Regions from separate parts of the Neobacillus sp. D3-1R genome, predicted to be linked through region 3. Evidence: predicted binding sites of a transcription regulator. Region 3 holds the regulator's gene; each other region holds the start of a gene.
What was found. The regulator Rex, encoded in region 3, represses fermentation and respiration genes when NADH is low (regulators of the CRP and FNR family bind a similar motif). The targets are predictions, from matches to a motif close to TTGTGAAATATTTCACAA.
Positions count from the first base shown of each region.

Region 1: a site for Rex is predicted at 2,023-2,040, ahead of ACSBPO_RS12205 (cytochrome c oxidase subunit II). Genes of this name have one in related genera too.
Region 2: a site for Rex is predicted at 1,309-1,326, ahead of ACSBPO_RS06745 (hemerythrin domain-containing protein). Genes of this name have one in related genera too.
Region 4: a site for Rex is predicted at 1,436-1,453, ahead of ACSBPO_RS02610 (DoxX family membrane protein). Genes of this name have one in related genera too.

Region 1 is NZ_CP197471.1:2,367,544-2,371,600, forward strand. It holds gene paaC (1,2-phenylacetyl-CoA epoxidase subunit PaaC) at 1-564, opposite strand, end outside; gene paaB (1,2-phenylacetyl-CoA epoxidase subunit PaaB) at 548-907, opposite strand; gene paaA (1,2-phenylacetyl-CoA epoxidase subunit PaaA) at 926-1,819, opposite strand; gene ACSBPO_RS12205 (cytochrome c oxidase subunit II) at 2,266-2,802, shown strand; gene ACSBPO_RS12210 (cbb3-type cytochrome c oxidase subunit I) at 2,804-4,057, shown strand, end outside.
Region 2 is NZ_CP197471.1:1,326,703-1,330,759, reverse strand. It holds gene ACSBPO_RS06750 (MFS transporter) at 1-454, opposite strand, end outside; gene ACSBPO_RS06745 (hemerythrin domain-containing protein) at 724-1,248, opposite strand; gene ACSBPO_RS06740 (hypothetical protein) at 1,446-1,793, shown strand; gene ACSBPO_RS06735 (ferredoxin family protein) at 1,995-2,279, opposite strand; gene ACSBPO_RS06730 (FAD-dependent oxidoreductase) at 2,279-3,577, opposite strand; gene ACSBPO_RS06725 (electron transfer flavoprotein subunit alpha/FixB family protein) at 3,570-4,057, opposite strand, start outside.
Region 3 is NZ_CP197471.1:43,876-47,932, reverse strand. It holds gene ACSBPO_RS00300 (CPBP family intramembrane glutamic endopeptidase) at 266-1,000, shown strand; gene ACSBPO_RS00295 (YdiK family protein) at 1,019-1,222, shown strand; gene ACSBPO_RS00290 (redox-sensing transcriptional repressor Rex) at 1,245-1,895, opposite strand; gene moaC (cyclic pyranopterin monophosphate synthase MoaC) at 1,933-2,427, opposite strand; gene ACSBPO_RS00280 (ABC-F family ATP-binding cassette domain-containing protein) at 2,569-4,057, shown strand, end outside.
Region 4 is NZ_CP197471.1:521,372-525,428, reverse strand. It holds gene ACSBPO_RS02625 (hypothetical protein) at 1-147, shown strand, start outside; gene ACSBPO_RS02620 (tetratricopeptide repeat protein) at 160-645, opposite strand; gene ACSBPO_RS02615 (VanZ family protein) at 723-1,310, shown strand; gene ACSBPO_RS02610 (DoxX family membrane protein) at 1,538-2,047, shown strand; gene ACSBPO_RS02605 (histidine kinase dimerization/phospho-acceptor domain-containing protein) at 2,085-4,057, opposite strand, start outside.

The sequences.
Region 1 (4,057 bases), 2.3 Mb from region 3:
CATATCTTCCGCAACAATACTGATAGCTGCTTCCATTCTCGTTCTCGCTTCCCCGCCCGCTTTTATTAACTGGCTGAACCAAGTTTTCCAATGAAGATGGTGATAATAGAGTTCTAGATTAATTTTGATAGCCGCTTCTGCTAAAGGTAGATAACTACTATTTTTCAAGGATTCAATTTTTACTTTTTTAGCCAGTACATAAAAATAATTACGGACAACAGCAAAAGCCCAATCATACCGTGGTTCTACAAGATAATGTCCTGGCCCATTTACTTTTTCTAGTAAAATAGCATTTTTACGGTCGCTAGACGCTCTGCTATGCGCTAAGTCATTTGCATCACCAGCACCTAAACCTTCTAATAATTGATAGAACATAGCTGCATGCCCCATTGTATCCTGACTAATCGAAGAAAATGCAACATCCTCTTCGATATGAGGAGCTAACCCTAACCATTCAGATCCACGGTAGGAAATGATAAAATCATCATCAGCCATTTGAAAAAGCAAGTCTAGGAGGGCTTTGTTGTCAGTAATTTTCGCATCAATATTATTCGTGTTGGTCATATTGACGTTTCCCTCCCCATGACATAATTTCTTTTTCATCTAACATTCCTTGTTCATATTGACGCCATTTCTTTTTTAAATACCCATATCCTTTTGTATTCCGGTAATCCTTGTTGTCAAGTCGATATAATGAATCCTTTTCTTCGCGATTCATTTTTCGGATATGCTCTCTCTTTACAACCCAAATATCCGCTACAGGCTCTCTTCTCATAAAATTTTCTTGAGCCATTACTAGTGCCATTTCTTCGTTAGGAGCTAATAAAGAAAATTGATATTGCATCGGAGAGATATCCGTTCTTTTACTAAATACTTCAAACTCTTGAAAGAAGCCTTCGCTTCCCATCGACCTTCCCCCTTTTTATTAACCAAGTGCAGCGCGGACCCATTCATTTGTCTCATAGGAGATTTTACGAAGACGTAAACGTTCTTTTGATTTTGGTCCGTTATTTTTAATAATCTCCTTAAATTGACTCCAATCGGGTTGCTTATAAATCCACTTTTGCTGGGTCGCATCAAAATGCATCGTATCATCAGGAAGCTTTAGCCCTAGAGAAAGCATTCTCGGAATGTATTTGCTAAAGAAATCCTGACGCAATTCTTCATTGGTTTTAGTACGAATGCCATATTTTATGGTAATGTCTTGTTTTGTTGTTCCCGTTGTCGAAGCATCTCCAGGTCCGAAAAACATTAATAACGAATCCCACCATCTATTAATAGAGTCCTGAATCATCGCTTTTTGTTCCGGTGTTCCCTCGGCTAATGCCATGATAATGGATTCTCCGTGCTGTGCATGAAAGACTTCTTCAGCGCAGATACGCTTCAATGCTCTTGCATATGGGCCGTAGGAGGCATCAAGCATATTAGTTTGCGTGATGATGGCCGCACCATCCACTAACCAACCAATTAATCCAGCATCAGCCCAGGTTGGAGCTTCCATATGAAAAACGTTATGAAACTTTAAATCTCCTGAAAATAAATCTTCCATAATGTTTTCACGGTTTTTGCCATAAGGTTTCATTAAATCTTCCGCTACCCTTAATAACAATTGACCATGACCCATTTCGTCCTGGACCTTCGCCATTATCCCTAATTTTCTTCTTAATGATGGCGCCTTCGGAACCCATTCTTTTTCAGGGAGCGCTCCCATAATTTCGCTAATCCCATGCATGGAAATTAACTTGATCAAGGTTTTGCGGTACTCATCAGGCATCCAATCATCCGCCTCAATTTTTTCTCCCTTTTGAATCCGTTCCATAAAAAGTTGGTAATTTTCTTCTTCTCTTAATTGTTGTTGGGATGAAACTCTATCACTCAAAACTTTCCACCTCCAGCATATGTCTGATAAACAGTATTAAGATTATAAAACATTTATATAACGTTTATTTATCGTAATACTATTTATGTGTTATATGTTTTAGAACAAAGATACCGTGTAAATAGTGAAAAGTCAATATATTTATCTGAAAATTAACACATTTCCTCGCATGATTTCATCGCTTTAAAGCACCGGGGGTCAGACCCCCGGTGCTTTAAAGCGATGAAATGTTGGTTTTTTACATTTATTACGGTTATTACCTTAAGTTTGATATATATCACAGTATTTTCTAATGACTTGACGTAAAATGAGAACGAAATTTTCAAATGGTTGGGGAGCCACTTGAGAAATTTCATGGGAGATAAATAGAAACTGGAGGGGAAGAAATGTATCAACAAATCGCTTGGACTGTGACATTGTTTCTGGTTTTCCTTATTGCACTAGCATTCGCTTTTGTATACGGAGAGTCAGGCAGATTAAAGGAATACGGTCCAATCCAAAAAAAAGGCTACAAAATTAGAAAGTACTATTTCATTGGAGTTCTTGCCGTAATGGCCGTGGTTTCCGGAATGACATTAACAAAGCTTCCTTATCACCACCAACATGGTGTTTCAGCAAATGAATTAAAAGTTATTGAGGTAAAAGGATTTCAATTTGGATGGGAACTTAGTAACGAGGAATTTGTGGTTGGGGAACCTATTGAATTCCGAGTAACAAGTAAAGATGTCACTCATGGTTTTGGTTTATATGATCAAAACATGAAACTAATTGCTCAAACTCAAGCCATGCCAGAGTATACGAATTCTGTCTACCATACTTTTGATAAACCAGGAAAATATAAAATTCTTTGCCTGGAATACTGCAGCGTTGGTCATCATGTTATGGTCAAAGAAATTACGGTAAAAGATAAGGGGGCAAACTAAAATGGAATACACAATTAAACCCTTAGCTAAAAGAGGAATTATGTTCCATCTTATTACGACAGCCATAGTCATATTACTTATGATGGTATTCGGGGTTTTGATGTTACTTAATCAAGGAGAAATGCTTGAACTTTCTCCAGAATTATTTTATAAAATCATGACAGCACACGGAACTGGTATGGTAGGGATTGCAGCACTTGGTGGTTTATCAATCATGTGGTATTTTCTATCCAAATACTTACCGCTTAATCCAAAGGTACTTATTCTAAATTTTATTATGTTTCTATTAGGTGTCGCTTTAATATTACTCGGGATATTTGCTTTTAACTTTTCAGATGGATGGACATTTTTATATCCGCTGCCATCAAAATCAGCTGAATTTAATGGTTCTATAGGTGCCTTATTTTTCTTATTTGGTTTACTCCTTTTAGGATCAGGATTTTTAATCATATATGGATACGTTGCCTATCATATTACTCGTATTTACGGTGGGCTTCACAAAGCTTTAGGTTGGGATTATATTTTAGGAAAAAAAACGGGCTATGGTCCACCATCCGCAATTGTGGCAAGTACAATGGTTGTTATTTGTAACTCCACCGCGATTTTAGCAGGAGCAACAGTGATTGTATTTTCCATTTTAAATATTTTAAATCCAGCAATCTCTATTGATCCGCTTTTAGCAAAACATTTAACCTATGCATTCGGTCATATTTTTGCCAATGCTACGATTTACATGGCTGTTATTGCTGTTTACGAAGGACTTTCTGCTGCAACCAATCGCCCATGGAAATCAAATAAAGCGTTCTTAATCGCATGGAATTTTTCTACTTTATTTACTTTAATGATTTATACCCATCACTTATTAATGGATTTTGCCGTACCAAAATGGATGCTCATTATTGGACAAGTTTTTTCATACGCAAATGGATTACCAGTTATGGTCGTAACCGCATATGGAGCCTTAATGATTGTCTACCGTTCCGGAATTAAATGGTCATTTTGGTCCCTATTATTCTTTTTATCCATGTTTGGCTGGTTAGCTGGTGCGATTCCTGCCATTATTGATGCGACAATTGTCATCAATCATATTATGCATAATACAAAATGGGTCCCTGGCCACTTCCATATGTATATGGGAATGGGTGTAATCACTATGATATTTGGTTTTATGTCTTACTTTAATAACCAAGAAGGAAAAGTAAAGGAAAATGGTTGGGATCTTTTCAGTATCGTATTATACTTCATTTTCTTCTTA
Region 2 (4,057 bases), 1.3 Mb from region 3:
GTCCAAAAAACTCAGTAGTCCAACCACCTATTATAAATCCACAAATACTTACAATAGATCCAACTCTAACAATTAAAGCATTTATTTTTGGTGCTTCTAAATGTCCAAACATATCAGGAATAGAAGCTGAGTAACTAATATAAAAAAGTTGATTTGTACATCCAAGAATAAACGCAGCCATACAAATTGAAATTGGATGATAATAAAAAATAGGAAGTAGGACGGATAAAACATTGATTCCGTCGGTCAAAATCATTAGTTTTCTTCTGTCCACTCTGTCTATAAAACTACCTGCTATAAAGCTGGTTATGATTCCTCCAATTTGTCTAACGAGGAAAAAAGCCATCAAATACCATTCCGCATTTTGAAATGATAATAATAGTACCGATAAAGCCATAAAGTTCATTCTTGAAGCAAATTCTGAAAAACCAACTACAAATACATATTTTTTCATTTATTTCTTAACCTCCGCTTTTGGCGGCTCAGATACAACGCCCCTGTTAGGGGCGCTGTTGGATGATTTCATTCACCATCTGCTTTCCTCCTTTAACTTTTCTTCATTTTTTAATTACGTGGGTTGTATCGTTGCCTAATTTTACTTTTCTAAAAGTAATTATCTAAATTATATTAAGATTCCAAGCAAAGAACACGATAATTTTATTGTTTTGTAAAAAAAAAGAGTATACCAAAAAAAGCCTTTGATATACCCTTTTATATATTAGATTAAATTTCTCTTATTTTTATAAGGAGTTCTTCCTTTTCTTCATCTGAGAGCATTCTCTCTGCCATAGGGAAAAGTACATTTTCTTCTTTTGCAAAATGCTGTGTAAGTGTAAAATAAGCATTTTTAATTAAGTCAGCAAATATTTTCTGGTCATCTATAGAAAAAGTTGAACTTAGACTCGTTTTTTCTAAAAATGTTCCTATATAGTTTTTGGCTTGATCATGCTCATATTCCATAACCGCGATTGGTCCACCGTTTCGGCCAATGTATTTTTCCATCATTTCAAAAAGTACCCCTTCTTCTCTTTGAGAATGTGGATCCAATTCAGTAATAAAAACCTTAACATCATTAATTAATTGCTGAAATGTTACGTCTATATGATCTTCAAGTTCTATCTTTTGCGTCAGCTCAAAAAGTCCTTCTAACTTACTTAATAATGGAGTATGCTCGCTTTTCAGCTGAGCCAATCCTTCACAAAGAGAGCCCTGGCTCATGCCCCCAAATGAACTCATACAACCTTCCATAACACATAACTCCCTTCTGCATTATTACATTTTAAGTATAAACAGATAAAAGGTTAGATGTTGTGATTCACGTCACAATAGAAGATGATTCCCTGATGACAAAATAGTCAAAAAATTTTAACAAATATAAGATAAAAATCATTAAAGGCTCGCATATAATAAGCTTAGAGGGTACTATATTTATAGGAGGTTTTAAAATGAACCAACCTGATTATCGGGATTTTTATCCAAAATCTTTAATACCGATTGGAGTAAATGATCAAGCTGCACTAGAATTAATACCGTCGTATACTAAGTCTTTTCAAGCTACACATTGGTTAGTTGCCTTACAAGCAAAAGTAAAACCTGAATCAGAAGAAACTTATCACTGGCAGGTTTACCTTTTTCCAACGGATTTGGAGGGTTCATATACTTGGAGTAACCCATTATTAATTTCTAAATTTGTTAATAGTATCGACGAAGCACTTGAAATGTCAAATGAACTTGAAACATATGGCAGAGATGATTCTATTATCTCATCTAAATATATAGAAAGAATTAGTTAGACCCTTCCGCTACGAATTCCTCTTTTAGCTTCACTCTTTTTATTCCCTTATGTGAAAAAATATACATATGCAGTTAACACCGAATTCAATAATAATCCTCCTTATAAAACGAATAGCAATTTTTTGGACAGGCTTTAAGTCAAAAAAAAAAGCTACTGACGCGGATACATCAGCAACTTTATTTGATAATAGGGGGATAAATTAAGCTAACCTAAAGACGATTCCATGCCCACCCTTTGGATATTCCCATTTGATATTTTGATAAGGACAGCCGATACGGCAGCTTCCACATTCGTGGCAGCCTTCATAACCTACTTGCATTCTGGAGCCTTCCCATTTATAAACCTCAGCTGGGCAAAATACCGTGCAAAGTTTATCGGGACATTGTGTCATACAAACATCATGATCTAAGACAGTTAAATGTGACTTGGTATCACACTTAAAACGAATCAAATACTGTTTTTCTTCTAGTGTTTTTGTAGACATTATTTCACCGCCTTCCATGCGCGATACATATCTTTAATAACATTAATAGTACCTCTTTCTTTTGTGATACTGCGCATTATTTCTTTTTGCTTATCACGTTTTGGGGTACCATCAACGGTAAAGAACTTACTCATAGCCTTATTCATCATTGGAACATATTCTTTAAAATATTGAGGATACTTTTCAAACGTATGAGCCGCATCCTTATACTTTTCAAGATCCTTTATAATAAAGCTATCATATAACTTTTCTCGATAAACATTTAAACTGGATTCACTAAAATCATTGCGGTGTTTTGCTTCAATAATTGCTTCTGCAGCCATTTTCCCAGAAGACATCGCCATGTTTGAACCCTCTCGGTGAATCGCATTAACAAGCTGAGCAGCATCCCCAACTAACACGACACCGTTTCCAGCTACTTTTGGTACGGAACGATATCCTCCTTCTGGGATTAGATGAGCTAAATATTCTGCAGATTCTCCACCTTCAAGTAAAGGTTTTACCATCGGATGGTTTTTTAAATGATCTAATAAATCATATGGCTTTAATTTGGCCTTGATCATACTTGAAAGAGTTGTTCCAACCCCAATATTTAAGCTATCTTTATTCGTGTAAAGGAAAGCTGTTCCTAAATTCCCCTTTGTGGAATCACCAAAAATTTCAATCGTACAGCCTTGATTATCGGAAAGATTAAATCGTTCATTAATTTTATCCTTAGGGAGATTAATAACCTCCATTACTGTTAATGCTACTTCATCTGGACGGAACTCCTTATGGAAACCTAGTTGTTTTCCTAATAACGAGTTAACACCATCTGCTAGTACCACCACATCAGCGTATATTTCACCATCTGGTCGATCAGTACGTACTCCCACTACTTTTCCATTTTCCACAATACATTCCAAGACAACCGTTTCATTAATTAATAAAGCGCCTGCCTCTACAGCTTTTTGAGCAAACCATTGATCAAATTGTGCTCTAAGTACAGTAAAGTTATTATAGGAAGATTCTTCTCCCCACTCTAGACCTTTGTATCCGAATTGGACAACTGACTCTTTATCCATCATCCAAAAACGTTGTTCAATAACAGGTCTTTCTAAAGGAGCTTCCTTCCAAAATTCTGGAATAAGTTCTTCCATCTGCTTTCGATATAAGACCCCACCCATTACGTTTTTACTACCAGGATATTCACCGCGTTCAATTAATAGTACCTTTAAACCACTTTTTGCACATGTTAAGGCACATGCCGTTCCAGCTGGTCCAGCTCCCACAACAATTACATCAAATTTTTCAGACATAGCTCAATTCACCACCTGAAGTTTTAAGTACCTGTTTAAATTGCTCTATTAATTTAGGTAAAATTTCCATTGCATCTCCCACAATACCGTAGGTTGCTACATCAAAAATAGGTGCATTGGGATCTTTATTGATTGCAATGATAATTTCTGAATTCTTCATTCCAACTACATGTTGGATAGCACCAGAAATACCAATAGCAAAAAATACTTTAGGTGTTACGGTTTCTCCTGTTTGACCGATTTGTAGTGAGTGTGGTAACCATCCTGCTTCAACTACATCTCTTGAACCACCAACACTGGCACCAATGGTTTTGGCAAATTCATGAATTAGTTGGAAATTTTGATAATCCCCCATACCTTTACCACCACAAACAATAACATGTGCATCGGCAAGATTTGCTGTATTTGATACATCTTTCACAATCTGTAGCACTTTTGTACGCATTTCTTCTTCTTTTAAAGAAATGGTTTCTTCCATTA
Region 3 (4,057 bases):
ACTCTCTAGTCATGAGTGCTAACACATTTTATATATTAATGAATCTTCATTTGTTTTGCAAGTATCATGCATAAAATTTTCAAAAGAAAATCTCGACGAAATTAGACAAGGTTTCTATGCCTATTCTAGACACAACTATATAAGTATAAGCCTGTGTCTTTTCTTTTATTCTTGATTATGATGAAATGAAGTAGTTCTAATTGATACAAACGGTCTTTTATGCGTAAAATGTAATTGTAGAGTAGAAGTAAAGGAGATCAAACCGTTGAAAAAAGAATATTGGATTATCATCATTGTCTACATCGGCATGCAATTTTCCAGTGTTTTAGGGATTCCGCTCCTCACACTAACAGGAAAATTTTTAGGAAATACCCCTGCCAACTGGAAAATGGTTTATGTATCTTATTGGCTCCTCATTAGTTTTTCTATCACGACACTGATTGTACTTTTTATTTTAAGAAAAGAAATGAAATCCGATCAATTAGATAGAAGCCATACGATGTCATTTCAAAGGTCCTTGCTTTGGGCTTTCATCGGTATTTTCTTAGCCCTAATTTCACAATCGCTTGCTGCAAATATTGAAAATATGCTTGGAATTAAAATGGGTTCGGAAAACACGAAACAAATTATTAAGATTATTGAAACGTTCCCTCTTGTGATTATTGTTAGTTCCGTATTAGGACCTATTTTAGAGGAAATCGTCTTTCGAAAAATCATCTTTGGTTCACTTTACAAACGTTTTAATTTTTTCCTATCTGCCCTTATCAGCTCGGTTATCTTTGCATTAGCCCACACAGAGCCTGAACATACACTGCTTTACTCGGCTATGGGCTTTACCTTTGCCTTCCTATATGTAAAGACGAAACGAATCTGGGTTCCCATGTTTGCCCATGTAGCCATGAATACATTTGTTGTGTTAATTCAATCTGTTTTCAAAGAAGATATCGAAAAAATGATACAAGAAGCGGAAAAAGTTCAAAGCTTTATTTCATTTTTTTAAAATGATTTGGAGGATTTTATGAGATATTCACCTTTTGGCTCCGGCATCCTATATATTTTGCTAGGTAGTTTATTTACGTATTTTGCTATTCAAAATGTCCAAGAGGATGGCTGGGGCTTTTTCTCTTATCTATTAGTCATTCTTGCTACATTTGACGTAGGATCAGGGATAAAAATGATCGCCATCCATTACAAACTCAAAAAAACATTCAAAAAAAAATGAGTCCGCCTAATGGACTCATTTTTTATTCCTCTTCATCTGTCGAGTAATGTTTTAAGAAATAGATTAACGATTGTAGTTCGACTGCTAAATCAATATGGTGTACCCGAATAGAATTCGGTACATCTAATCGTGCTGGTGTAAAATTTAATATTCCTTTTACATTTGCGTTAACGAGTTTATCGGTAATACTTTGGGCAACAGGAGCTGGGACCGTAAGAATGGCTACTTGAATGTCTGACTTTACGATGATTTCCTCAAGTTCATCCATATGATATACCTTGACATCTCCGATGGTTGTCCCCACTTTTCCTTTATCTACATCAAACGCAAGTTCAATTTTAGTATTATTATTTTTTAAAAAATTGTAGTTTAAAAAAGCTGTTCCCAGGTTTCCAACACCTATGAGAGCCACTTTGGTTAATTCATCTTGGTCCAAGGTTTTTGAGAAAAAAGATAATAAGTAATTAACATTATATCCATAGCCCTTTTTCCCCAAGGCACCAAAGTACGAAAAGTCTCTTCGAATCGTTGCGGAATCAACTTTTACCGCCTCACTAAGTTCAGCTGAAGAAACACGCTGCTTTCCAGATGAATGTAAATTTTTTAAAAATCGATAATATAACGGCAATCTCTTTGCCGTCGCTTGTGGTATCTTCATCGTTTCATTATTCATTTACCATCCCATCCCCTACCTTGACTATTTATAACGTTTATTTAACTGGTTCAATCCTCTTAAAGTCACCATTTTTGCCGCCTGTTTTTTCGACAAGGAAGGTTGGTCCAATGACCATCCCTTTATCCACCGCTTTGCACATATCATAAACGGTTAAGGCACAAACGGATGCAGCTGTGAGCGCTTCCATCTCCACTCCCGTATTTCCTTTGGTTTTAACAGTAGCATAAATATGTAATATATAATCATCTTCCACGGCTTCCCAAGAAAAAGTTAAATCAATTCCTGTCAGCGGTATCGGATGACACATCGGAATAATGTCCCATGTCTTTTTGCAAGCCATGACGGCTGCTACTTGTGCGACAGCTAAGACGTCTCCCTTTTTCATGGTCTGATTGGTAATTCTTTCATAAATCTCTTTATTTAATCGAATACTAGATTGAGCAACAGCCGTTCGCACGGTCTCTGGCTTATTACTGACATCTACCATTTTTGCTCGGCCTTCTTCATTAAAATGCGTAAATTCTGCCATTTGATAGCTCCTCTCTCATTTAATATACACCATTTTTATCCTACTTGTTAAGACGATTGTAATTTTCTTCACATATATTACTGATGATTGCCGATACCATCAGATTAGGATACACTTGGTGTAGGTAAGAGGTGAATAATGATGATTTTATTACAAGTAAATCAACTATCAAAACATTTTGGTGCTGAAACTATTTTATCGAATATAAAGCTAGAAATTCAAACTCGAGATCGGGTAGCCCTTGTTGGACGAAACGGTGCGGGTAAATCGACTCTTTTAAAAATCATCTCTGGTCAAATGAGCTTTGATTCTGGAGATATTATAAAACCAAAAGAAGTAACCATTGGTTACCTCGCTCAAAATACTGGACTAGAATCCAGTCTCTCCATATGGGAAGAAATGCTGACAGTCTTTATACCATTACAACGAATGGAAAAAGAACTGCGCCTTCTTGAGGAAAAAATGTCCGACCCTTCTGTTTTAGAAGATTCTCTTCAATATGAACGTGTTTTAAAGGAATATGATATCCTTCAGGTTAAATTTAAGGAATCCGGTGGTTATCAATACGAGGCAGATATTCGTTCTGTTCTTCATGGATTGAACTTCCAGACCTTCGACTATAGCACCAAAATAGCTACCTTAAGTGGAGGGCAAAAAACAAGACTTGCCTTAGGGAAGCTACTTTTAACAAAGCCTGATATTTTAATATTGGACGAGCCTACTAACCATTTAGATATCGATACGTTGTCTTGGCTGGAACAATACTTACAAACCTATGATGGAGCCATTCTGATTGTCTCGCATGACCGTTACTTCTTAGACAAAGTGGTCACACAGGTATATGAAATGTCCCGCCGACAAATTCAAAAATTTGTTGGAAACTATAGCTCCTATCTCGATCAAAAGGCTGAGCAATATGAAAGAGATTTGAAGTTATTTGAAAAACAGCAGGATGAAATTGCAAAATTAGAGGATTTCATTCAAAAGAATTTGGCAAGGGCATCTACCACCAAAAGAGCACAGTCTCGTCGAAAAAAGCTTGAAAAGATCGAACGGATGGACCGTCCAAAGGGAGATGAAAAATCGGCTTCCTTTAGCTTTGAAATAGAGAGGCAAAGCGGAAATGAGGTTCTTCATCTAGAAGACTTAACGATCGGTTATCAGAACGATGCGATAGCCAGCCATCTTTCCTTACGATTAACTCGTGGTGAAAGCGTTGCTTTAGTTGGTCCAAATGGTGTTGGGAAATCTACTCTATTAAAAACAATTATTGAAAAACTTCCTGCTATATCAGGAGGAGTTCGCTTCGGTTCGAATGTAACGATTGGTTACTATGACCAGGAACAAGCTGAACTATCTTCCAATAAAAGAGTGTTAAACGAATTATGGGATGAGTATCCTTTAAAACCAGAAAAAGAGATCAGGACCATCTTAGGTAATTTCTTATTTTCAGGTGAGGATGTCCTTAAAATAGTATCCACTTTATCAGGTGGAGAAAAAGCGAGACTTGCTTTAGCAAAGCTTATGATGGAGAAATCCAATTTGCTGATTTTGGACGAACCTACGAACCACTTAGATTTAGACAGCAAAGAGGTTTTAGAAAATGCTTTAATTGATTATCCAGGTACCA
Region 4 (4,057 bases), 480 kb from region 3:
TATTTCGATTTTACTGGTGGAAAAGGCGTTGCTTACTATGATGCTACCAATGAAATTGTTGCAAGGGACCGATTTCTCGCAACCCATCCGAATTGCAATGTCGATTATATTAAATGTAGAAGTGTTGATGGGAATCTCCCAAAATAAGCGTTCCCCACTCTATTTCCAAGTTTGATCCAATTTATCTGAATAAAAGGTGATGGCTCTTTTATAGTGTAAGATGTCTTCATCTGAGGTCGTTTCAACAAGACATTTTAATAACAGCTCCATTGCACGTTGATGTTCTTTTAAGTTATATAGTGTCATGGAATAAAATACCTGCAGTGCTCTATTACCAGGGTATAATGTCACCCCTTTGGAAAGAACATCTTTAGACTTCTCATATTCCCCTAAGGTTCGGTAAGTGCTGCCTAGTCCTAACAGTGCGCCTTGAAGCTCCTCCTCAGGCAACCCCAACTGAATTGCCTTTTCGTAGTATGGTACCGCAGCTGCTTCTTCCCCTAAAACATCACAACTCCATGCACATTGATAATTAACCATTGCGTTCTCAGGAAACTCATTTGCAAGTTCTCGAAAAATTTCGTTTGATTCCTTTAATTTGCCTTCTTTTCGCAAAACAAGAGCCCTATCCAGTCGATTTTCCATAAATTTTACTCCCCTTTTATGTTTTTTTCATGTCATAATGATTGGTAGCGTCATTTTTAAATTGAGGTGTCCTTTTTTTGAAAAAATCATACCTATTAGCAACGGTTCTATCCGTTCTATTATTTTCCTTATTTTCACATTATCTCTTCCAATTAACCTACTATCTGCACCCCATTGCTTTAGTGACTGTATTAGTTTGTTTATGGGGATTGCTTGCCTTTTTCATTCTCTTGATTCGCAGGGAACGGATTTTTGTGTTATATCATCGTTTTATCTGGTTTATTTCTATATATACCATTATGCTGTTAATTTTATTATTTTTCCGGCCAGGAGATCATGCATTTAACAATTATAACCTTGTACCTTTCTCAACCGTTCACTTTTTCTTATCTGGAAGAGTAAACCCATTTATCTCTTTTTATAATTTAGTGGCTAATGTGGTGTTGTTTATTCCATATGGCATTTATCTTTTGGCTCGAAAAAATCATACAAGCTTATTAGCGTATGTCTATTTACCTTTTATTACAATCTCCTTAATCGAAATGATGCAGTTGCTTACTCACCGAGGCAGTCTTGATATCGATGATCTCATTTTAAATATGCTTGGCGTCTTTTTAGGCTATCTTTGTTATCCCGTCTTTAAGCGTGTGATCAAACTTGTTTAGTAGCTTAGTTATCTGAGTCAGAAGGTGAAAATCCTTAAAAAATTCGCTCCCATGAATAACCTAACAAACATTTTGCCTTCCTTAAATTTCGCCGTTCAAAAGTTGTTCAAAATGATTTTACAAATATGTGAATGATTACACAAACTCAACTTTTTCAAAAGAAAGTTTGCTATATTTACAGTGTAATCATTAATTATTCATTTCTTAATAAAAGGGAGATGTTTCACATGTTAGTAAAATGGTTAAGAGAAAACACAATTGCCGCAGGTCTATTAACAGTCATTCGTTTATATTTAGGATATTCTTGGTTAACAGCAGGATTTCATAAGCTCACTGGAGGATTTGATGCCTCTGGATATTTAGCAAATGCAGTAGCAAACCCGGTAAAAGGTCCAGATGGCGGTCTAGTTTATGGCTGGTATGTAAGCTTCTTAAAAGGTTTTGCCCTTCCTAACGTAGATATTTTTAACACAATCGTTCCACTTGGCGAATTCTTAGTTGGTTTAGGATTAATCTTAGGATGCTTAACAACAGCAGCGATGTTCTTTGGTTTAGTGATGAACTTTTCTTTCTTCTTAGCTGGAACTGTATCTCATATCCCAACTGATTTATTCCTTGGAGCAATCATCTTATTCGCTGGTTTCAACGCTGGTCAATTCGGTTTAGACCGCTGGGTGATCCCTTACATTCGTAAAACTGTTTTCAAAAACATTAAAGCGGTTGAAAATAACGCATAATGAAAAAGGTGCCGGGCAACTGCCTGGCACCTTCTTTTTATAATATGACCGTCACTTTAAATAAATCCCCGTCCACATCAATTTCTAAGCTGCCCTCATGTAGATCAATAATGGATTTTGCGATAGCAAGCCCAAGTCCTGACCCTTCCGTATGACGAGAAGTGTCTCCTCTTTTAAATCGCTCCAACATCTCATCCGTATTTCCACCTAGCTCATATTTAGAAATATTTTTAAATGTAAGGCTTACTTTTTCTCCAACTGTCTCTACGTTTATATACACTCTTGTATGATTTAAGGAATATTTAAAGATATTCCCTATTAAGTTGTCGAATACACGCCATAGCTTTTGGCCATCTACCGTTACATAGACCGGTGATTCAGGCTTTGATACACGGAATTCTAATGTGGACTGTTCTATCGTTTCGTTATACTCCGCAAGTGCTTGCTCAACTAACTGGCAAACATCAATTTTCTCTTTCTTTAGTTCAATGTTTCCGCTGGTCATTTTGGAAACTTCAAATAAGTCATCGATTAAGACCTTTAAACGTTTCGATTTGCGGTCAATGATTTGAAGATACGACTCACGTTCTTCTACTTCCAGGTCTTTATTTTTCAAAAGTTCCGCATACGTAATAATTGATGTAAGCGGTGTACGTAAATCGTGGCTTACATTTGTGATTAGCTCCGCTTTTAAACGTTCACTTTTTGCCTGCTCATTCTGTGATAATTTTAAACGTTGCTTTACTTCATTTAAATTTCCTGCTAGTTTTACTAAAACAGATTTCCCCTTAACAGGTAAATCTTTTTCGAAATCACCTGTTTCTAATTGACTAGCAAATAGAAGAATACGATTAAAGTAACCTATCTCTTTGATCATCATCCATCCTAACGGAATCCCGACCACTATCATTCCAATAAAAAATAGAACGAAAAACTTATTATCCACTAGAGAAAGCAGCGCCGCTGCCCCAAACATAAACACGATGAAGAGGATAGCTACTACTTGGGCACCCACATGCCAATTCATAAAAGCTTCTTTAACATGTTGAAAAAGTCGCCCTGTTAAACTATTTTTCCAATCTGCTATTAACGTTTCTCGATTTTTCAAACTATCATAGAACTGTTTTCCTTGAAAAACCAAGAATCCGACTACCGGCGTGAGTATTATAAAGGAGAGGATTCGGTTGATTTCACTCCATACATCCATATAGATATTAGAGTACCCGTTATCGACAATAAAGATCATGGTAAAAATTACGGTGATGATCGTAATCAGCAATCTTATATCCAGTGGTACTTTCTGAAACACTGGTGCCCATTTCTCGTGAAAATCAACCAGTACTACCTTTTTATGTTTATATAAATAAACACAAGCTGCTAATGCAAGAATCGAAAAAATGCTGTTGATAAAATAAAGAATTTGGCGTTCTCGATATTGCTTTGCCTCTTTTAATATAAAATTGGTTTGTTGATTAGATGCAAGGACGGCAATTTGCCCTTCATAAACCTTTCCATCCTGAATCGAATCTGAAATAACGATATCATTTGCTTCATTAAAGATCGGTTGAGATTGCGATTGAATGGCCTCATGATTAGGCGAAGGATAATTTCGAAGGAAAATCGCATGGTCTTGTTTAGAAATTCCCTCTTCTGTTGGATCATCTAAATTCGTGAAAACCTTAGCTGTTTCACTATCTTTTAAATAATAGGAAAATGCCGACTGATATAGACGAAACTGGCCTTTATTACTCTCTCTATCGTGAAAGTAGTCTTCAATCGTTTTTTGTTTCTCTTTTAAGATTTTTTCTTTCACGTATTCATCGTCTTGTAGAATCTTCTTTAAATCTTCTATCTTTTTATCTCTTTCTTCTATTAATATCGATTCACTATCAAGAAGGTTTGCTCTTGCTTCTTGAATTCTATTATCATATTCAAGCTGAATATCGTTAATTTGCAGAGAGATATCTCCAAAACGTCCACGATATCGTTCCAGCTCTTCCTCAGAAACGG